DNA from 2 places in the Arthrobacter sp. Y-9 genome. Region 2 is predicted to be linked to the other one. Evidence: predicted binding sites of a transcription regulator. Region 2 holds the regulator's gene; the other holds the start of a gene.

Region 1 (10,549 bases), 320 kb from region 2:
CTCGCCATCCGCTCCGGGGATCTTCGCCTCGCCCTCGATCGTGAGCGGGACGGTGGACATCGGCAGCACCTGCCCGCGGGCGCCCAGCAGGGCCCCCGCCCACTTCAGCCCGTCCACCGGATTGCCCAGCAGTTCCCAGAGCGTGATGATCAGGAGATTGCCCATGGCGTGCTCGTCGAGGGCTCCACTGCCCCCGGGGCGGCCCCGGAAGCGGTGCTGCATGACGTCACGCCACGTGCGTCCCCAGTCCGTGTCATCGCAGAGCGCCGCCAGCGCCATGCGCAGGTCGCCGGGCGGGAGGACGCCGAAGTCCTGGCGCAGACGCCCGGAGGACCCGCCGTCGTCGGCCACGGTCACCACCGCCGTCAGCGACGTGGTGAGCAGACGCAGAGCGCTCAAGGTGGCGGACAGCCCATGTCCGCCGCCGAGCGCCACCACGGCGGGGCCCGCGCCGTCCTGCGCTGCGGCCCGCCCACCGGGCGGGACCAGCGGAAGCTGGCCGGTGAAGATCGTCACTACTCGCGCCCCAGGTCTCGGTGGCTCGTGTTGACGGTGACATTGGGCAGCTGGGCGAGGCGCTTGGAGAGCTCCTCGGACATGGCCACGGACCGGTGCTTGCCGCCGGTGCAGCCGACGGCGATCGTGGCATAGTGCTTGTTCTCGCGGCGGTAGCCGGCCAGCACGGGCTCGAGGGCCTTGACGTAATTCCCCAGGAACTCCTCCGCGCCGGACGCGGCCAGCACGTAGTCCCGGACGTCCTCGTCCTGCCCCGTGTGCGGGCGCAGCTCGGGGATCCAGTGCGGGTTCGGGAGGAACCGCACGTCGGCGACGTAGTTGGCATCCACGGGCAGGCCGTACTTGAACCCGAAGCTCATGACGTTCAAGCGCAGGACCACGGGCCCGGAGTCGGTGAAGAGGTCGGTGACCGCGCTGGCCAGGCCGTGGACATTCAGCGAGGAGGTGTCCAGCACGATGTCGGCCTTATGCCGGAGGTCCTTGAGCAGTTCGCGCTCCGCAGCGATCCCGTCCAGGATCCGGCCACCGTTCTGCAGCGGGTGCGGACGGCGCCCCTGCTCGAAACGGCGGACGAGCACTTCGTCGGAGGCGTCCAGGAACAGGACCTGGTACTTGATGCCGCTGGCCGAGAGGTTGGTGAGGGACTCCAGGATGTTCGCGGACAGGCCCTTGCTGCGCAGATCGACGACGGCGGCCAGCTTGGGGATCGCGGGCCCGGCATGGGACACGATCTCGGTCAGCATGTTGAGCATCTTCGGCGGGATGTTGTCCACCACGTACCAGCCGTGGTCCTCCAGTGCGTCCGCGGCCGTGCTGCGGCCCGCACCGGACATGCCGGTGATGATCAGCAGTTCGGCGTTGTGCTCCTGGGCCGGGTGTTCCGGGGCCGCACCCTCGGGGGCGGGACTGGTCACTTCTGCGTCCGACATGGGGTTCCTGCTCCTTGGATCAGTGCGGGCGGCACCGCCGGCCCGGCGACGCGGCTGCCTCAAGCCTAGCGAACTTTCCTGACGCTCAGGGCTCGAGGATCTCGCCGGTGGTGTAGTTGACGGCGGGGACCTCGTCGGCGCTCTCGCGAGTGAGGTGGGCGTGGATGGCGGTCGCCAGGACCGTGCCGATCCCCTTGACCTCGCACAGTTCCTCGACCGTGGCGGCCCGCATCTTCTTGACCGACCCGAAGTGGGACAGCAGCGCCTTCCGCTTGCTCTCCCCCAGCCCCGGGACGCCGTCGAGCGCGGACGCCGTCATCGCCTTGCCGCGCCGCTGTCGGTGGAAGGTGATGGCGAAACGGTGCGCTTCGTCACGGATCCGCTGCAGCAGATAGAGCCCCTGCGAGGCGCGCGGCAGGATCACCGGGAAGTCGCTGTCCGGCAGCCAGACCTCCTCGAGGCGCTTCGCCAGCCCGACCACTCGCACCTCGGTGATGCCGAGGGCGTCGAGTGCCCGCTGGGCCGCGGCCACCTGGGGCCTACCGCCGTCGACGACGACGAGGTTTGGCGGATACGCGAACTTGCCGGGCTGCACGGGGGCGCCGAGCACGGCCTCCGAGGGGACTGGGCTTTCGGGCACTGCGCCGTCAGGCGCTGCGCTGTCCTGCACGCCGCCGTCAGACGCCGCGCCGTCCGGCTCGCCGCCGTCGTCGGCCCGACCCAGAGTCTCCGGCACGTGGACGCGGTCCCGCAGGTACGCCTTGAAGCGCCGCGTCAGCACGTCGTCCATGGCGGCGGTGTCATCGTGAGCCGCGGCGCCCGTGATGGTGAACTTCCGGTACTCGCTCTTGCGCGGCAGGCCGTCCTCGACCACCACCATGGAACCCACGACATTGGTGCCCTGGACGTGGGAGATGTCGAAGCACTCGATGCGCAGCGGCGGCTCGTCGAGTTCCAGCGCCTCCTGGAGCTCCTGGATGGCGAGTGAACGGGTCGTGATGTCCCCCGCGCGACGGGTCTTGTGCAGCTTGAGGGCCTGCTCGGCGTTGGTCCGCACGGTCTCCATGAGCTGTGCCTTGTCGCCCCGCTGGGGAACACGGATCTCGACCCTGCTCCCCCGCAGTCCACTCAGCCATTCACCGAGCTGCGCCGGATCCGGCGGCAGGACGGGGACGAGGACCTCCCGCGGGATCCGGTCCGTGTTGCCGGCCTCCTCACCGTAGGCCTGCTGGAGCAGGTGCTCGATCAGGTCCGCGGGAGTGGTGTCCTCGACCTTCTCCACCACCCACCCCTGCTGGGACCTGATGCGGCCACCACGGACACGGAACACCTGCACGGATGCCTCGAGTTCGTCCTCATGGATGGCGAAGAGGTCCGCGTCGGTGGTGTCGGCCAGGACCACGGCATTGCGTTCGAACACCTTGCGCATGGCGGCGATGTCGTCACGGAGGCGCGCCGCCTGCTCGTAGTTGAGCTCCGCCACGGCGTCCTTCATCTCGCGCTCGAGGCGGCGGAGGAAGCGCCCGGCCTCGCCGCCCATGAAGGAGCAGAAGTCTTCCGCGAGGGCCCTGTGGTCCTCTTCGCTGATCCGCCCGACGCACGGCGCCGAGCACTTGTCGATGTAGCCGAGCAGGCAGGGCCGGCCGCTGGCCTCGGCGCGCCGGAACACTCCGGCGCTGCAGCTGCGGACCGGGAATACCCGCAACAGGGTGTCCATGGTCTCGCGGATGGCACCGGCCGTGTACGGGCCGAAGTACTTGGCGCCCTTCCGGCGTTCGCCACGCATGACCTGGACCCGGGGAAACTTCTCCCCCATCGTCACGGCCAGGTAGGGGTAGCTCTTGTCGTCGCGGAACACGACGTTGTAGCGAGGCTTGAACTCCTTGATCCAGGTGTATTCCAGCTGGAGGGATTCGAGTTCACTGCCCACCACGGTCCACTCGACGCTCGACGCGGCGTGGACCATCGCATAAGTCTTCGGGGTGAGCCCGGCGGGCTTGGCGAAGTACGAGTTCAGGCGCGAACGGAGGCTCTTCGCCTTGCCCACGTAGATGACCCGTCCGTGCTGGTCACGGAAGCGGTAGACCCCGGGTTCGGTGGGGATCTCCCCCGTCCTGGGCCGATAGCTCGCCGGATCCGCCATGGCTCCTCCGCTTCTCTAGATCACTCGCTGGTGCGCACCTGGTTGTAGCCGCTGGCCCGTTCCTGACCGCTCAGCGCCGCGATGGCGTCCATGATGCGGTCCGTCGCCTGCCGGCGGGCGGGCAGCGAATGGTCCGGTCCGGTCTTCTCGAAGTACAGCGGCTCGCCCACCACCATGGTGAAGTGCTGCGGCTTGAGCGTGTTCTTGCCGGCCGGCTGGAGCTTGTCCGTGCCGATCAAACCCACGGGCACCACCGGGGCTCCAGTGGTCAGGGCGAGCCATCCCACACCGGTCCGGCCGCGGTACAGCAGGCCGTCGCGGGAACGCGTGCCCTCCGGGTAGATGCCCACGCCATTGCCGTTCTCCAGGATGTCCAGGAGGGTCTTGAGCGCCTGGACGCTGGCCGCCTGTTCACCGCGTTCCACCGGAATCGATCCCACCGACTCGAAGAACGCCTTCATGGCCTTGCCCTTCACCCCTGTTCCGGTGAAGTACTCCGCCTTCGCGAAGAAGGCCACCGGGCGGGGCATGAGGGCCTGAACGATCACGCTGTCGAAGAACGACAGGTGATTCGGCGCCACGATGAAGGGACCGTCCGTGGGGACGTTCTCGAGGCCCGTGACCGTCGGGCGGCACGTGCCCTTAATGAGGGTCCGGGTGGTGAAGCGGACTGCGTCAAATACGGCCATGGTGTTCTTCCTCCGCTGCAACATCAACCACTGCTCCCCCGACGGCGGCCACCGTGGCCACCGCTTCCCGTCCGGCGAGCCGTGGCTCGCCCGAGTGTGCACCGGCGGGGCCCGGCAGTCCACGGAGCAGCTCCTCGGCGGAAGAGACCACCGAGACCGCCCCGGCGCGTTCCAGCTCGCCGTCCACGGCGAAGCCCCACGCGACGCCGATGCACGGCAGCTCATTCGCCGCCGCACCTTCGACGTCCTGATACCGGTCGCCCACCATCACCGCGGTGGCCGGGACGCCGAGGTCCTGGAGCGCCGCCGCGATGATCTGCTGCTTGCCGAGAGGCGCCCCGTGGCCGGGGCCTTGCGCGCTCTCATCGTCCGAGGAGCCCTGCACGGTGTCGAAGGCCTCCACCAGGCCATGCAGGCCCAGCAGCTCCTGCGCCAGGGTGCGCGGCTTCTGGGTTGCCACCGCGAGGGCATATCCCCGCGCCCGGAGTTCCGCCAGAGCCTCCCGGATGCCGGGGTACACGCGGCTCGCCGCCATCCCCGCCGTCCGGTAGTGGCGCCGGTAGAGGGCGATGACCTCATCGACCCGCTCTTCCGGCACGCCGGCGAACTCCTGCAGAGCATGGCTCAGACGGGGACCGACCATCGCCTGCAGCGCCTGATCGGAGGGTACGGGGAGGCCGGCCTCGAGGAGAGCCGCGGCGATTCCGCCGGTGATCCCCCCTGCGGGATCGATGAGGGTCCCGTCCAGATCGAAGAGCACGGCAGCTTGAGCGAGAGTCACCGAGGTAGTTTCTCATGCCGGGCGCACGGACAGAAAACACCCATGCGCTGCGCGGCATGCTTCGGTTCGATGTATGCCGTCACGCGACTACTTGGTCGGGGTTCCCTCGAGGATCTCGGCCAGGAATTCACCCGTGAACGAGCCCTCCGTGGCCGCGACCTGCTCGGGGGTTCCGGTGGCGATGATGCGTCCGCCGCCGGAGCCGCCGTTGGGTCCGAGATCCACGATCCAGTCGGCACTCTTGATGACGTCCAGGTTGTGCTCGATGGTGATGACCGTGTTGCCCTTGTCCACCAGTCCCTGGAGCACCAGCAGCAGCTTCCGGATGTCCTCGAAGTGCAGGCCCGTGGTGGGTTCGTCGAGCACGTAGATGCTGCGGCCGTTGGAACGCTTCTGCAGCTCCGCCGCGAGCTTGACGCGCTGCGCCTCACCACCGGACAGGGTCGTGGCCGGCTGTCCCAGACGGACGTAGCCGAGGCCGACGTCCACCAGGGTGTTCAAGTGCCGGGCGATCGGGGTGAAGGCGGAGAAGAACTCCGCCCCTTCCTCGATCGGCATGTTGAGCACGTCCGCGATGGTCTTGCCCTTGTAGTGGACCTCCAGGGTCTCCCGGTTGTAGCGGGCGCCATGGCAGACCTCGCAGGGCACGTAGACGTCCGGGAGGAAGTTCATCTCGATCTTCAGAGTGCCATCACCCGAGCACGCCTCGCAGCGGCCGCCCTTGACGTTGAAGGAGAAACGGCCCGGCAGATACCCACGGACCTTCGCCTCGTTAGTCTCGGCGAAGAGCTTCCGGATGTTGTCGAACACGCCGGTGTACGTGGCGGGGTTGGACCGCGGGGTGCGCCCGATCGGGCTCTGGTCCACATGGACCACCTTGTCCAGGTGCTCCAGGCCCTCCACGGTCTTGTGGCGGCCGGCCACCTGGCGCGCGCCGTTGAGCTTGTTGGCCAGCACCTTGTACAGGATCTCGTTGACCAGCGTGGACTTGCCGGAGCCGCTCACCCCGGTCACGGCGGTGAGCACACCGAGAGGGAAGCGCGCCGTGACATTGTTGAGGTTGTTCTCACGGGCCCCCACCACCACGAGCTCACGCTTGCGGTCGTACGGACGGCGCTTGGCCGGCACATCGATCCCCTTGCGGCCGGAGAGGTAGTCGCCTGTGAGCGACTCCGTGTTGGCCAGGAGTTCCTTGTAGGTGCCCGAGTGGACGACCTTGCCGCCGTGTTCGCCGGCGCCCGGGCCGATGTCCACGATCCAGTCGGCCTCACGAATGGTGTCCTCATCATGCTCGACCACGATCAAGGTATTCCCCAGCCCGCGCAAGCGGGTCAGGGTCTCGATCAGCCGGCGGTTGTCCCTCTGGTGCAGACCGATGGACGGTTCGTCCAGCACGTACAGCACGCCGACCAGCCCGGAACCGATCTGCGTCGCCAGACGGATGCGCTGGGCCTCACCACCGGACAGGGTCCCGGAGGGACGTTCCAGATTCAGGTAGTCCAGGCCGACGTCGAGCAGGAAGGTCAGGCGGGCGTGGATCTCCTTGAGCACCTGAGCGGCGATCTGCGCCTCGCGCGGGGACAGCTCGAGGCTGCCGAGGAACTCGACGCAGTCCCGCATCGGCATGGCGCAGACGGCCGCGATCGACTTGCCGTTGATCAGCACGGACAGCGACGCCGGGTTGAGCCGTGCGCCGTTGCAGGCCGGGCACGGGATCTGCCGCATGTACTCCTCGTACCGGTCACGGGCGAAGTCCGACTCGGTCTCACCGTGCTTGCGGTGCACGTACTGGACCACGCCTTCGAATCCGGTGCTGTACTTGCGTTCGCGGCCGAAACGGTTGCGGTACTGGACCACCACCTTGTGGTCCTTGCCGTGCAGCACGGTCTCGCGGACGGCCTTGCCGAGCTTCTCCCACGGCGTGTCCATCGAGAAGCCGAGCTCGTCCGCGAGGCCCGACAGCAGGTGGTTCCAGTACTCCTGCGTGGCTGCGCCCAGGGACCACGGGGCGATGGCGCCTTCGTTCAGGCTGAGCTCCGGGTTGGGGACCACGAGCTCCTCGTCCACCTCGAGCTTGGTCCCGATGCCCGTGCACTCGGGGCAGGCGCCGAACGGGTTGTTGAAGGAGAAGGACCGCGGCTCGATCTCGTCGATCGCCAGCGGGTGCTCATTCGGGCACGCCAGGTTCTCGGAGAACGCGCGCACCCGGCCCGGGTCCTCGGCGTCGAGGTCCACGAAGTCCGCGAGCACGCGGCCCTCGGCCAGACCCAGGGCGGTCTCCACCGAATCGGTGAGACGCTGGCGGATGCCGTCCTTGACCACCAGGCGGTCCACCACCACTTCGATGGTGTGCTTGTACTGCTTGCCCAGCTTGGGCGGGTCCGTCAACTGGATCTGCTCGCCGTCCACCCGGGCCCGGGCGAAGCCCTTGGCTCCGAGTTCCTTGAACAGGTCCACGAACTCACCCTTGCGGCCGCGCACCACAGGCGCGAGCACCTGGAAGCGAGTGCCCTCGGGGAGCTCCAGCAGCTGATCGACGATCTGCTGCGGAGTCTGACGGGTCACCTCTTCACCACAGATCGGGCAATGCGGACGGCCGACACGCGCCCAGAGCAGACGCATGTAGTCGTAGATCTCGGTGATCGTGCCGACCGTGGACCGGGGGTTCTTGCTCGTCGACTTCTGGTCGATCGACACGGCCGGCGACAGGCCTTCGATGAAGTCGACGTCGGGCTTGTCCACCTGGCCGAGGAACTGGCGCGCGTAGGCGGACAGTGATTCCACGTAACGGCGCTGGCCCTCGGCGAAGATGGTGTCGAAGGCGAGCGAGGACTTCCCGGAGCCGGAGAGGCCGGTGAAGACGATCATGGCTTCCCGGGGCAGATCCAGGTCCACGTTGCGCAGATTGTGCTCGCGGGCGCCCTTCACCACCAGGCGCGACGACGGGGCATGGCCATGCGAGCCGGCGCCGTTCAGGCGGGCCGCGCCATGGTTGTGGTTGAGCTGTTCAGGAGACAGGACTTGTTCACCGCTGACATGAGGCACCTAGCCATGCTAATCGAAAACCTGTTCGAATTTCCATGTCGGCCTCGTGTGGCAGGCTGGTGTCCACACAGACCCCTACTCGCGAAGAGGTTCTCCATGCGCATTCCCCCGCTGGTCCCGGCACCGGAGTCCCTGGAACTCCTGTCCGGTCACCTCCCGGTTCCTTCCCAGCCGGCCTTCGCCACGGACGTCGACAGCGACGATCCGGGCTGGGCCCTGCTGCGCCACCAGGCGGAGGACTGGCTCGGGGTCCGGCTCCACGATACGGCCCCCGAGGACGCCCTGCTGCTCGTGAGCGCCGACCCGTCGTTGGCCCCCGGCGCGTACCGGCTGGAGATCGACGGGCTCATCCGCGTGGAGGCCTCCGATCTGGACGGCGTGCGCCATGCCTGGCAGACACTCCGCCAGCTCAGCGGTCCCGAGGCCTTCGTCCCGCAGGGGTCGGCCCGCCGTCGTGCGGATGGACGCACCGTGCACTCGCTCCCCCGCCTGCGGCTGACGGACGCGCCCCGTTTCGCGCATCGCGGTGTCCTGCTCGACGTCGCGCGGCACTTCATGCCCTTCAGCGAGCTCCTGCGGTTCATCGACCTGCTCGCCGCGCACAAGCTCAACGTCCTGCACCTGCATCTGAGTGACGATCAGGGGTGGCGATTCGAGGTCAAGGCCTTCCCCCGGCTCACCGAGGTCGCCTCCTGGCGCCGGGACACCCCCGTCGCCTACGACACCCCCGCTCTGGAACACGCCCTCATGGCCGGGCACCCGCACGGCGGCTTCTACACGCAGGCGCAGCTCCGCGAGGCGGTCGCGTATGCGGCGGAGCGGGGCATCACGATCGTCCCGGAGATCGACCTCCCCGGGCACAGCGTCGCCGCGATCGCCGCGTACCCGTTCCTCGGCGTGGGCGAACCCGACGTCGAGGTGAGCACCCGCTGGGGCGTCAGCGACTGCATCCTGGACCCCTCCGAACGGACCCTGGACTTCTACCGGACCGTGCTCGATGAGCTGGTCTCCGTGTTCCCTTCGCCCACCATCCATCTGGGCGGGGACGAAGTGCCGTACACCCGGTGGGAGGAATCGCCGGAGATCGTCGCGCGGGCCCGGGAGCTCGGCCTGGCCTCCGTGGCCTCCCTGCACGGCTGGTTCCTCGGCCGCCTGGCGGATCACCTGGCCGGCCATGGCCGGCAGACGGGTGTCTGGCACGAGGCGATCGGCGAGGCACTGCCGCAGAGCGCGATCGTCAACGCCTGGCTGGGGGTGGACACGGTGGAGCTCAGCCTCGAACAGGGCCATCGCACGGTGATCTCGCAGCACGAGTTCACGTACCTGGACTACCGGGAAAGCGACCATCCCGATGAACCGAGCGCTTTCTGGCCGGTGCTGCCGCTGGACAAGGTGCACGGGTTCGACCCCGTCCCGGACCGAATCGCGGCCCTCGAGCGCGATCACGGGGGTGCGGTGGCGGGAGTCCAGGCCCAGCTCTGGAGCGAGTACCTGGTGGACCAGAGGATCCGCGACTTCCACGCGTTCCCCCGGCTGTGCGCCTTCGCGGAAGTGGCCTGGTCCACCCGGAAACCCGGTTTCGAGGACTTCCTCGCCCGGCTCACCGGGGACCCGGAGATCCCGGGCCATCTCGCACGGTTGAAGGCGGCCGGAGTCGGCTTCCGTCCTCTGGAGGGACCCGAGCCATGGCGCGCCCGGCCCGATGTGGCCCGCTTCCGCGCGGAGCATGCGCACGGCGGACACACCCCCGCCGAGGAGGGCGCGACGCCGGGCGAGTGAGCTCAGGCCTGGTCGCGGTAGGCGGCCGTCAGGAGCCGCACGGCCTCGGCGAGGCTGACGCCACTCGCGCGGGCCGCCTCGGCATAGGCCGAGGCGGCGTCGCCCAGGCTCTTCTGACGGTCGTCGCGCGGCAGGACGACGGTGCCGTTGCGGCCCCTCGTCTCCACGATCGCCGCCGCTTCCAGTTCCTTGTAGGCGCGCGCCACCGTGTGGGGCGCGACGTCGAGTTCCGTGGCCAGCGCCCGCACGGCGGGCAGTCGCTGGCCGGGCGGCAGCCCGCCGTCGTCGACCAGATGGACGATCCTCAGGCGGAGCTGCTCGAACAGCGGCACGGAGCTGTCGGCCCGCGGCCGCCAGGAGCCGGGAAAGGCGCTCATGCGTCCGCCCCGTGAACAGCCCCGGCAGGAGCCTTGCGCGCGACGGTGAACAGACGCCGGAACGGGAACACCGTTCCGTGTGGAGTGGCCGGGTACGCCTCGTTGAGCATCACCGCATAATCCCGCTCGAATGCTTCGGCGTCAGAGGCGTCAAGAGCGCTCAGCACGGGGCGCAGGCCGGTGCCGCGGACCCATTCGAGCACCGGGTCGGGGCCCTGCAGCAGTTGCTGGTAGCTGGTCTCCCAGGCGTCGGCCTGCCAGCCGGCATCGAGTGCGATGGTCAGATAGTC
Region 2 (10,549 bases):
AGCACGGTGACGGTCGGTTTCCCCTCCGGACTCTCCGGCTTCCGGCCGGTGTGGGCGTCGCGGACCGCGCCGTCCTCGAGGGACTGGGCGGGACCCGTCGTGTTCTCCTGCTCGCTCACAGTGCTCCCTTGGTGGACGGAATGCCCTCGACGCGGGGATCGGGTTCGATCGCCGCACGCAGGGCACGGGCGAAGGCCTTGAACTGGGCCTCGACGATGTGGTGGGGATCGCGGCCGCGCAGCACATCCATGTGGAGGCAGATCCCGGCGTGCAGCGTGATGGCCTCGAAGACGTGACGGGTCAGCGAGCCGGTGAAGTGCCCTCCGATCAGGTGGTACTCCTGACCGGCCGGCTCACCCTCGTGGACCAGGTACGGACGCCCGGAGACGTCGACGACGGCGCGCGCCAGCGCCTCATCAAGCGGCACGGTGGCGTCGCCGAAGCGACGGATGCCGGCCTTGTCGCCGAGCGCCTTCTTCAGCACCTCGCCGAACGTGATGGCCACGTCCTCCACGGTGTGGTGTGCGTCGATGTGGGTGTCACCGGTGGCCCGGACCGTCAGGTCGATCAGGGAGTGCTTGCACAGCGCATTGAGCATGTGGTCGTAGAACGGCACCGTGGTGCTGATCTCGGCGACACCGGTGCCGTCCAGATCGATGCTGACGAATACGCTCGACTCGCTCGTGCTGCGTTCCATGCTGGCGGTGCGGGGCGTGCTCGCTGCGCTCATGCGGGAGACTCCTTCTGATGACGTGCTGTGTGAATGTCGATGGTCTCCGGCCGTTCCGGACCCCGCGAGGGTCCGGCGATCCGGAGGGGCGGCCGCCCGGTCCACAGGTGGATCGCCCTTGGGCGGGATGCCGTTCAGGCGGAATGCCCGAGCAGCTCCCGGAGCCGGGTGAGGAATGCCGTGGTCTCCGCCTCCGTGCCGGCAGTGACCCGGAGATGCCCCGGGATCCCGACGTCGCGGATCAGCACTCCGGCGTCCAGGAGGCCCTGCCAGATGGCCGCGGGGTCCTCCATGCCGCCGAAGAAGACGTAGTTCGAGTCCGAGGACGCGGGCTTCAGACCCATCTCCCGGAGCTCCGTCACGATGCGATCGCGCTGGACCTTGATGTCCTCCACGTCCGCCATGAGCAGTTCCCGGTGAGACAAAGCGGCCAGGGCGGTGGCCTGCGTGATCGCCGAGAGGTGGTACGGGAGACGGACCAGTCGGAGGGCGTCGGTGATCTCAGGGGCGGCGGCCAGATAGCCCAGACGGGCGCCCGCCAGGGCGAAGGCCTTGCTCATCGTGCGGCTGACGATCAGACGCTCGCGGCCGGGCAGCAGCGTGAGGGCGCTCGGAGTCCCTTCATGCGCGAACTCGTGGTACGCCTCGTCGACGATCACGATGGTCCGGCTCGCCTCGCCCGCTTCATACACGGCTTCGACCACGTCGAGGCCGAGCTTGGTGCCGGTGGGATTGTTCGGAGAGCACAGGAAGACGACACTCGGGCCGAGTTCACGCACCTGCCGCGCAGCGGACTCCGCGGAGAGTTCGAAGTCGGCGTCGCGGACGCCCTTCACATATTCGGTGTCGGTGCCGCTGGCCAGCAGGGGGTACATGGAGTACGTCGGGGGAAAGCCGAGTGCGGTGCGGCCCGGTCCACCGAAGGCCTGGAGGATCTGCTGCAGCACTTCATTGGACCCGTTGGCGGCCCAGATGTTCTCGGCGGTGAGGCCGTGGCCCAGGTAGTCGGCCAGCGCGGTGCGAAGTTCCGTGAATTCCCGGTCCGGGTACCGGTTGAGGGTCGTGGCGGCGTGGGTCACGGCTTCCGTGATGGCCTGGACCACCGGAGCGGGAACGCCATGGGTGTTCTCATTGACGTTCAGAAGCACGGGGACGTCGATCTGGGGGGCACCGTAGGGGCTGATCCCCCGGAGATTGTCTCGCAGGGGAAGCTTCGCCAAGCGCTGCATTTGTTCGCTCACCCGTACAGTCTAGTTTGCCCGGCTCCCCCGCCTTGAATTGTTGCTCCACCCAGGCCGGCCCACGAACCGAACGGGGCACGCACGCTGGTGAGTGGCGGATCGCCAGGCGGGATCAGAGGGGCCGGGCCGACGTCGCGCCGACTCAATGGCGAGTTCGATCAGCGCCGACCTGGATCAGTGCCGGAGTTGATCAGTGCCGGACCGGATCAGCGCCGGACTGGATCAGCGCTGGTCCGAATCAACTCCGCTGTGGATCAGCGCAGTTTTGATCAGCGCAGTTTTGATCAGCACTGCCCCGAACAGCACTGGCCCGATCAGCACTGTTTTGATCAGCGCTGTTCTGATCAACGCTGTGCGGGAACGAAGAGGTCCTGCCCCGCAACGATCTCCGACGCCTTCAGATCGTTCAGGCGAGCGATCTCACCGACCACTTCACGGGTGTCCCGCCCGGGAGCGACCCGCTGAGCGATGGCCCAGACCGTGTCTCCGGGCTGAACGACCACGGTCTGAGACGAACCCACGGAGTGCGTGTCGCTCGCGATGGCCGGCGTGAGCAGCATGCCCAGCGCGACGGTGATGATCGCGGCGAGCAGGAGCGCGGCCGGCAGGCCGAAGAAGACGAACCGCCCGCGGCGGGTCAACCGCATCCGCGGAGCAGTCTGCGTTCCGGTGATCGCAACAGCCTGTGCTGACATTTCGATTCCTCGCTTCCATCACGCCGCTTGGCATCTACGTTCGATGGCAATACGCCGTACATCCAGCTCGGTTCGAACATGTATTCGAACCTTGTTACTACTATTTTTAGGACATAGCTACGAACGCTGTCAAGACTCGCTAGAACAAATGTTTGATTCGGGCATCCTCCTGGCCTAGCGTTGGACGCAGGAAGAGTTCCTTCGGTGAACAGCACACCAGGGGGCACTGACAAAAATTTCGAGCCGCCCGGACCAGGGGCTGGCGAGAGCGACCGGGAGGACCCGGCCTCCCCGGAGGTCGGGGAGGCCCCACACGAGATCCAGGGAGTGACAGATGGCCAGGAGTTCATCGAACGAAGCCGGCCCCGGCAGGGCGCCGGCCAATCGCGGCCTCACTCCCCGCCAGAAGAAGATCCTGGAGACCATCCAGCGCTCGGTCGAGGCCAAGGGGTACCCGCCGTCGATGCGGGAGATCGGGGACACGGTGGGGCTCGCGAGCCTCTCCAGCGTCACGCACCAGCTGAGCCAGCTGGAGCGCCTCGGTTACATCCGCCGCGACCCGAAGCGCCCCCGCGCCATGGAGATCCTCATCCCGCTGACGCTGGACTCCCGGGAGTCTCCCCGCGTGGCGTCGCTGCCCGAGCCCCGGTCGATCGTGGCGGAGCTCAGCACATCGTCGGACGCCGCCATGGTCCCCCTGGTCGGGCGCATCGCGGCCGGTGGCCCGATCCTGGCCGACCAGCAGGTGGAGGACGTCATGCCGCTCCCCCGCCAGCTCGTGGGCCACGGCGAACTCTTCATGCTCCAGGTGGCGGGCGATTCGATGATCGACGCGGCCATCTGCGACGGCGACTGGGTGGTGGTCAGGCGCCAGAACAACGCCGAGAACGGGGACATCGTCGCCGCTCTCCTCGACGACGAGGCGACCGTGAAGACGTTCCGCCAGCGTGACGGTCACACCTGGCTGCTCCCCCAGAACACGCGCTATGAGCCGATTCTCGGTGACCATGCCACCGTCATGGGCAAGGTCGTCTCGGTGCTGCGCTCACTCTGAGAAACCCCACCGGCCGGCGCGGCGCGCGCCGGAAGACGAACGACAGACGGCGAGGGCCTGAGCGGAGATCCGCTCAGGCCCTCGCCGTCTGTCGTGGTGGCCGCCCGGCTCAGCTCTTCGCCGCAGCGGGCTCCTCACGTCCGGACAGCCGTTGGAGCGCCGACAGCACCACCTGACGGTCGGTGGTCGGCCAGAACGGCGGCAACGTGGACCGGATGAACCCTCCATAGCGCTCCGTGGCGAGCCGGGAGTCCAGCACGGCGACGACGCCCTTGTCACCCGTGGAGCGGATGAGGCGCCCCGCGCCCTGGGCCATCTTGATCGCGGCGCTACTGGCCGAGATCGCCATGAACCCGTTGCCCCCGTTCTGGGCGACGGCGCGGGACCGAGCGGTGTTGAGCGGATCGTCGGGACGCGGGAACGGGATCCGGTCCATGATGACCAGTCGGCAGGAATCACCGGGCACGTCCACGCCCTGCCACAGGGTGAGCGTGCCGAAGAGACACGTGTCCCGGTCGTCGGAGAACTCCTGGATGAGGGAACTCATCGTCGCCTCCCCCTGGCAGAGGATCGGGACGTCGACCCGTTCGCGGACGTAGTCCGCCGCCTCCTCCGCGGCCCTCCGTGAGGAGAACAGGCCCAGGGCCCCACCGCCCGAGGCCTTGATGAGGTCCACCACCTCGTCCAGCGCCTCCGGCGAGATGCCGCGGCCCGGTTTGGGCAGATGACGCGCGACATACAGCATGCCCTGACGCGGGTAGTCGAACGGGGAGCCGACGTCGACGCCCACCCAGTCGGGGGCGCCCGGACCCTGCAGACCCACATCGCCGGCGGCCTGGTCGAACGCTGCGCCGATGGCGAGGGTCGCCGAGGTGAGGATCGCGGTGTGGCCGTCGAACAGTCCGTCGCGGAGCTTCATGGCCACGCTGAGAGGCGCCACGGTCACGGTGGCGGGCGCGTCGTCGTCGGCTGGGCGATATCCGGTGCCGGGCTCGAAGGTGCCGCTGCGGGTCACCCAGACGACCTCTTTCCGCTCAGCCGCCACGAGGAGACGTTCGCTGACTTCGAGGAGCTGCGTCAGGCGCGAGCGGGCCGCCTGCAGGGCGCCGTCGGCAGGCTGTCCCTGCTCGGGCTTCGAGTCGGACAGCGCCGCACGGCAGGCCTCACGCACGGCGTCGATGGCCCGGCCGAGCGGTTCCTCGGGTCCGCGTGGCAGCAGGCCGGTGGACAGCAGACCCAGTTCGGCTTCCAGAGCGCCGGCCGCCGCGTCGAGCGCTTCGACGGTGATGTGGGCGTGACGGCGGGCGGCCCGTGCCGCGGCGGTCACCATCGCCTCGGACAGCTGACCGGTGACCGCACTCGTGACACGGTCCTGCAATTCATGGGCCTCGTCCACGACCACGACGTCGTATTCGGGCAGCACGGCGACGCCTTCAAAAGCGTTGATGGCCAGCATGGCGTGGTTCGTGACGATGACATCCGACTCGGCGGCCGTGGCCCGGGCCCGCTCACTGAAGCACTCTTCGGACATCGGGCATTTCGCCGGGCCGAGGCATTCCAGCGCCGTGACGGACACCTGCCGCCAGGCCCGTTCGGAGACGCCCGGGGTCAGGTCGTCCCGGTCTCCGGTGTCGGTCTCCTGCGCCCATTCGCGCAGCCTCAGGATCTCGCGGCCGAGCTGGGTGCCCGGACCGTTGCCGAGGCTCGGACCGTTGTTCGAACTGAACAGCGCGCCATCGGCCCCCATGCCGAACAGCTGATCGTCCGACGCGTCCTCCTCCGGGAAGCCGCCGCCCACCTTGTGCAGGCACAGGTAATTCGATCGGCCCTTCACGAGGGCGGTCTTCACCGGACGAGGGAGCTCAGGGGTGACGGTCTCGAGCAGCCGGGGCAGATCCCGGCCCATGATCTGAGCCTGCAGCGCGAGCGTCGCCGTCGAGATGACGGCACGGTGCCCATTGCGCACCGCGTCGTCGATCACAGGCACGAGGTACCCGAGCGACTTGCCGGTGCCGGTGCCCGCCTGGACGAGCAGATGACGCTGCTCCTCCAGGGAGGCGGCGACCTGCCGCACCATCTCGTGCTGGCCGGGGCGGTTCTGGCCTCCGAGACTGCCGACGGCGGTGTCCAGGAGGGACAGCGCCCGCCGGATGGCGGGGCTGTCCCTCCTGGTCTCCTCCTCCGGCTCCTGCGTGGCCGCGGGCGTCTCACTCATGGATGACGAACTGCTCCAGTTCCGCTGCCAGGGATTCCCGGACGACGACGGTGACCCGCGTGCCCTCCCCGGTGTGCTCGAGGTTGAGGATCTCGGACTCCCCTTCGTGCAGCTTGTTCAGCAGGTCGCCGCGCTGGTACGGCACGAGCAGTTCCATCCGCACATCGGGACGCGGGATGGAACGGCTGATCTCCGCCAGCAGCTCCGGAATGCCGGCGCCGGTGCGGGCCGACACCTCCAGGCAGCGAGGCTCCCTCTGCTTCAGGCGTTCCACCACGAACGGATCCGCGGCATCCACCTTGTTCAGCAAGATGATCTCGGGGACCTTGCGCGCATCCACTTCGGTGAACACCTGACGGACCGCCGCGATCTGACCTTCCGGGTCGGGGTGCGAGGCGTCCACCACGTGCAGGATGAGATCCGAATCGGCCACTTCCTCCAGCGTGGAGCGGAACGCCTCCACGAGCTGCGTCGGCAGGGACCGCACGAAACCGACCGTGTCCGCCAGCGTGTAGGTGATGCCGTCCGGCGTCTGGGCACGGCGCACCGTGGGGTCCAGGGTGGCGAACAGCGCGTTCTCCACCAGCACCCCGGCGTCGGTGAGCCGGTTCAGGAGCGAGGACTTACCGGCGTTGGTGTAGCCGGCGATCGCCACCGAGGGGACTTCGTGACGCTTGCGGTTGGCACGCTTGGCCTCACGGGCAGGCTTCATGGCGTCGATCTCACGACGGAGCTTGGCCATGCGGTTGCGGATCTTCCGGCGGTCCAGCTCGATCTTCGTCTCACCGGGACCACGGGAGCCCATGCCGGCGCCCGCGCTGCCCACCTGGCCACCGGCCTGACGGGACATGGATTCACCCCAGCCACGCAGACGCGGCAGCAGGTACTCCAGCTGGGCCAGTTCGACCTGCGCCTTGCCCTCGCGGCTCTTCGCGTGCTGCGCGAAGATGTCCAGGATGAGGCCGGTGCGGTCGATGACCTTCACCTTGACGATGTCCTCCAAGGACCGCCGCTGCGAAGGCGCCAGCTCGGAGTCGACCACCACGGTGTCGGCGCCGGTGGCCATGACGATGTCACGGAGCTCCAGCGCCTTGCCGGAGCCGAGGAACGTCCCGGGGTCCGGCTTGAGGCGCTTCTGGACGAGTCCGTCCAGCACCTCGGAACCGGCGGTCTCGGCCAGTGCGGCGAGCTCCCGCAGGGAGTTCTCCGCATCGGCGAGGGTGCCTTCGGTCCACAGCCCGGCCAGGACCACACGCTCCAGACGGAGCTGCCGGTACTCGACCTCGGTGACGTCCTCGAGTTCGGTGGACAGGCCGGCCACGCGCCGGAGCGCGCGGCGTTCGGCCAGGTCCTGCTGCAAGCCGTCGAACTCGCTGTGTTCCCGGTCCAGCGTGGACAGGGCCTGGGCTTTGGAGCCCAGCACGGTAGCGCGGGGGGTGCCGGAGCCGGCCCCCGCTTCCGGTTCCACCGCGTCGGAATCGGTGGCGAGGATGCGGTCGATGACGGCCTGCATCTCCTCCGGGCTCAGTTCAGAACCAGAATGAGTCTGTTCAGTCATGGTCTCCCTCAAAGCGTTGAATCCCATGCTAGCCGGAGGCTCCGACAACACGGGCAAGTGGTGAAAGGAGGTGCGGAAAGGAAAAACACGTCTTCCGGGATCTCGAATGATCAGTCTGGAAGGAATTCCTGTACTACCGCACCGCTGGGGTCAGGGTCACGGGGTCGACCGGTGCCGCGCGTCGGCAGGCTTCACCTCGGGATCAGCATGAACAGCGGATCGATCAGGGAAGCGGCGCGCGGGTCCGGGACTCATTACAGGAAAGACAGCATTGCATCATTCTACCAGCTCCCGCGCCTGCCCACAGCCCACTAAGGTTGCACGCATGGAGTCCGCACACTACTTCAGCAGCGAGCCCGCAGGCGAGTTCATCCGCAAGCCGCTCAGCGTCGTTCTGGACGGCCGGGAGCGGTCCCTGCACACCTCCGCGGGCATCTTCAGCCCCGACGCCATCGACAAGGGAACCCGGATCCTCCTGGACGAAGTGCCCGCACCGGCTCCGGAGGGGTCATTCCTCGACATCGGCTGCGGCTGGGGACCCATCGCCCTGACCCTGGCGCTCAAGTCCCCGGACGCGCGCGTCACCGCCGTGGACGTCAACCAGCGCTGCATCGCACTGACCACCGAGAATGCGGCCACGCTGGGGCTGGGCAACCTGAGCGCCTCGCTCCCCCAGGACGTCGACCCGGACCTCGGTTTCGACCTCATCTGGTCCAACCCGCCCATCAGGATCGGCAAGGCGGAACTCCACGAGCTGCTGCAGCTCTGGCTCCCCCGGCTCAACCCGGGCGGCGAGGCGTTCCTGGTCGTCCAGAAGAACCTCGGTTCGGACTCGCTGCAGAAATGGCTCGCGGAGACGCTTCCCGCCGGGTTCGGCGTCTCACGGTTCTCGACCGCGAAGTCGTTCCGCGTCCTGCGGGTCGTCCGCGAAGGCTGACGCCCTCCGGCCGAGCAGGCTCCTCGCCGTACGACGACGCCGCCGGAGCCGCCCGCCGTCGTCGACGTCTGGCACGCGCGTCCCCGCTCAGCCGCGGCCCGGTTCTCAGGCCAGGCGGCCGCGTGCCACGATCGTCGCGGGACCACTGAGGACCACGTGCTCCCCGTCGGCAGCGGCCGGCAGGAACTCGACGCCGACCACGCCGCCGGGCACCTGAACGTCCCAGCGTGACGGTGCGCCCGCACCCGCCCAGTACCGGATCGCCGCGGCGGCCGCGCACGCGCCGGTGCCGCACGACTGGGTCTCCCCGACGCCGCGTTCGTGCACGCGCATGGTCACGTGGCCCTTGCCGTCCTGCACGAGCGGCTCCGCGGGCACCACGAACTCGACGTTCGTGCCATTCGGCGGGGTCGGGTGCACCGCGGGGATCTCGGTGAGCGGAAGCGCGGCGAGCTCATCCAGCCCAGCCAGTGCGAGGACGGTGTGGGGGTTGCCCATGGTGATCGACAGCGCCGGACGTTCGCCGTCCAGACCGCGCGTGGTGACGAGTGAATCGACGGCGCGCTCGGCGGCCTCCTCCGGGTGGATGAAAGCCCACGGCCCCATGTCCACCGCGTAACCCTCCGGGACCAGGGTGACGACCTTGACGCCGGCCCGCGTGCCGATCTTGAGGAGGGAGTTGTCATCGAGACGGGCGAGCCCGGAGTCGAGCAGGAAGTGCACGAAGGCACGGACGCCATTGCCGCACATCTCGGCGATGGAGCCGTCGTTGTTGCGGTAGTCCATGAACCACTCGGCATCCGGCTCGGAGGCGAGCAGCTCCTGGCCCTCGGGCAGAAGGCGGGAGGGGATGGCGCGGATGAGCCCGTCACCGCCGATGCCCTGGTGCCGGTCGCACAGCACGGCCACCTGCTCCGCCGTGAGAGGACGCAGGCCGTCGGGGTCCGCGATCAGCACGAAGTCATTGCCCGTGCCGTGGCCCTTGGCGAACTCCAGGCCGCTCAGTCCAGCGAGGACGACGGCGGCGGGAGCGGGAAGCGTCTCAGTCATGGTTCCAGCGTACAGATGTTCACCTAAGAGACAGAACCCGGGAACGCCTCCTCCACCCGGCGCAGAGCCTGGTCCACGAGGTCCGGTGCGGTCCAGTCCAGCCAGTGGATCCGGGGATCCGCCCGGAACCAGGTGAGCTGCCGGCGCGCGAACTTCCGCGTCGCCACGATCGTGTCCTCGACGGCTTCCGCCACGGTGAGGTCGCCGTCCTGGGCCGCCAGGAACTGCGCGTACCCGATCGCCCGGCACGCTGTCTTCCCCTGCCGCAGTCCGCGCGCGTCCAGCGCGCGGACCTCGTCCTGCAGCCCCTGCGCCACCATGCGGTGGACCCGGCGGGCCAGGCGCTCTTTGAGGACCTCGCGGTCTGCTACGAGGCCGAGCTGGAGCGTCGGCTGAACGTACTCCCGCGTCGGCATGAACGAACTGAAGGGCCGCCCCGTGAGCTGGTGCACCTCGAGGGCGCGGATGACCCGTCGTTCGTCCTGCAGACGCTCCGCGCTGACGGGATCGACCGCCCGGAGACGTTCGCGGAGGGGCGCCAGCCCGTGGGACGCCGCTTCGGCCTCCAGCGTGGCGCGCAGCTCAGGATCAGTGCCGGGGAACTCCAGGACGTCGAGAGCTGCGCGGACGTACAGCCCGGAGCCTCCGACCAGGATGGGCACCGCTCCACGGCCCCGGATGTCGTCGATCAGCGCCCGGGCCTGGCCCTGGAAATCACTGACACTGGCCTCCTCGACCACGTCCAGGATGTCCAGGAGGTGGTGGGGCACCCCTTCACGTTCCGCGACACTGAGTTTCGCCGTCCCGATGTCCATGCCCCGGTAGAACTGCAGGGCGTCCGCGTTGATGATCTCCCCGCCCAGCCGCTCAGCGAGACGCAGTCCCAGCTCGGACTTCCCCGTGCCGGTGGCCCCGACGACGGCGAGCAGCGGCATGGGACGGTCAGCCGCGGTCACGCCGTAGGCTTCCAGGCCGGGGACCCCTGCGCCGTCCGGCTCGCCGGCGTGCCGCGCACCTGAGAGGCCACCGACAGGATTCCTGCCGTCATCGGACAGGGGTGGGCAGCTTC

What was found. The regulator LexA, encoded in region 2, represses DNA repair genes until DNA is damaged. The targets are predictions, from matches to a motif close to TCGAACANNTGTTCGA.
Region 1: the regulator LexA is predicted to act here: its motif matches at 8,117-8,132, upstream of uvrA (excinuclease ABC subunit UvrA).

The regions. Positions count from the first base shown of each region.
Region 1 covers NZ_CP121463.1:1,611,006-1,621,554, reverse strand. The annotation lists gene yvcK (uridine diphosphate-N-acetylglucosamine-binding protein YvcK) at 1-516, opposite strand, end outside; gene rapZ (RNase adapter RapZ) at 516-1,349, opposite strand; gene uvrC (excinuclease ABC subunit UvrC) at 1,531-3,588, opposite strand; gene P9849_RS07105 (lysophospholipid acyltransferase family protein) at 3,609-4,277, opposite strand; gene P9849_RS07100 (HAD hydrolase-like protein) at 4,264-5,058, opposite strand; gene uvrA (excinuclease ABC subunit UvrA) at 5,146-8,034, opposite strand; gene P9849_RS07090 (beta-N-acetylhexosaminidase) at 8,200-9,882, shown strand; gene P9849_RS07085 (GntR family transcriptional regulator) at 9,885-10,259, opposite strand; gene P9849_RS07080 (trans-aconitate 2-methyltransferase) at 10,256-10,549, opposite strand, start outside.
Region 2 covers NZ_CP121463.1:1,290,438-1,300,986, reverse strand. The annotation lists gene hisH (imidazole glycerol phosphate synthase subunit HisH) at 1-119, opposite strand, end outside; gene hisB (imidazoleglycerol-phosphate dehydratase HisB) at 116-730, opposite strand; gene P9849_RS05705 (histidinol-phosphate transaminase) at 865-1,971, opposite strand; gene P9849_RS05700 (LysM peptidoglycan-binding domain-containing protein) at 2,316-2,666, opposite strand; gene lexA (transcriptional repressor LexA) at 3,001-3,720, shown strand; gene P9849_RS05690 (ATP-dependent DNA helicase) at 3,830-5,935, opposite strand; gene hflX (GTPase HflX) at 5,928-7,493, opposite strand; gene P9849_RS05680 (methyltransferase) at 7,819-8,430, shown strand; gene dapF (diaminopimelate epimerase) at 8,536-9,480, opposite strand; gene miaA (tRNA (adenosine(37)-N6)-dimethylallyltransferase MiaA) at 9,504-10,415, opposite strand; gene miaB (tRNA (N6-isopentenyl adenosine(37)-C2)-methylthiotransferase MiaB) at 10,525-10,549, opposite strand, start outside.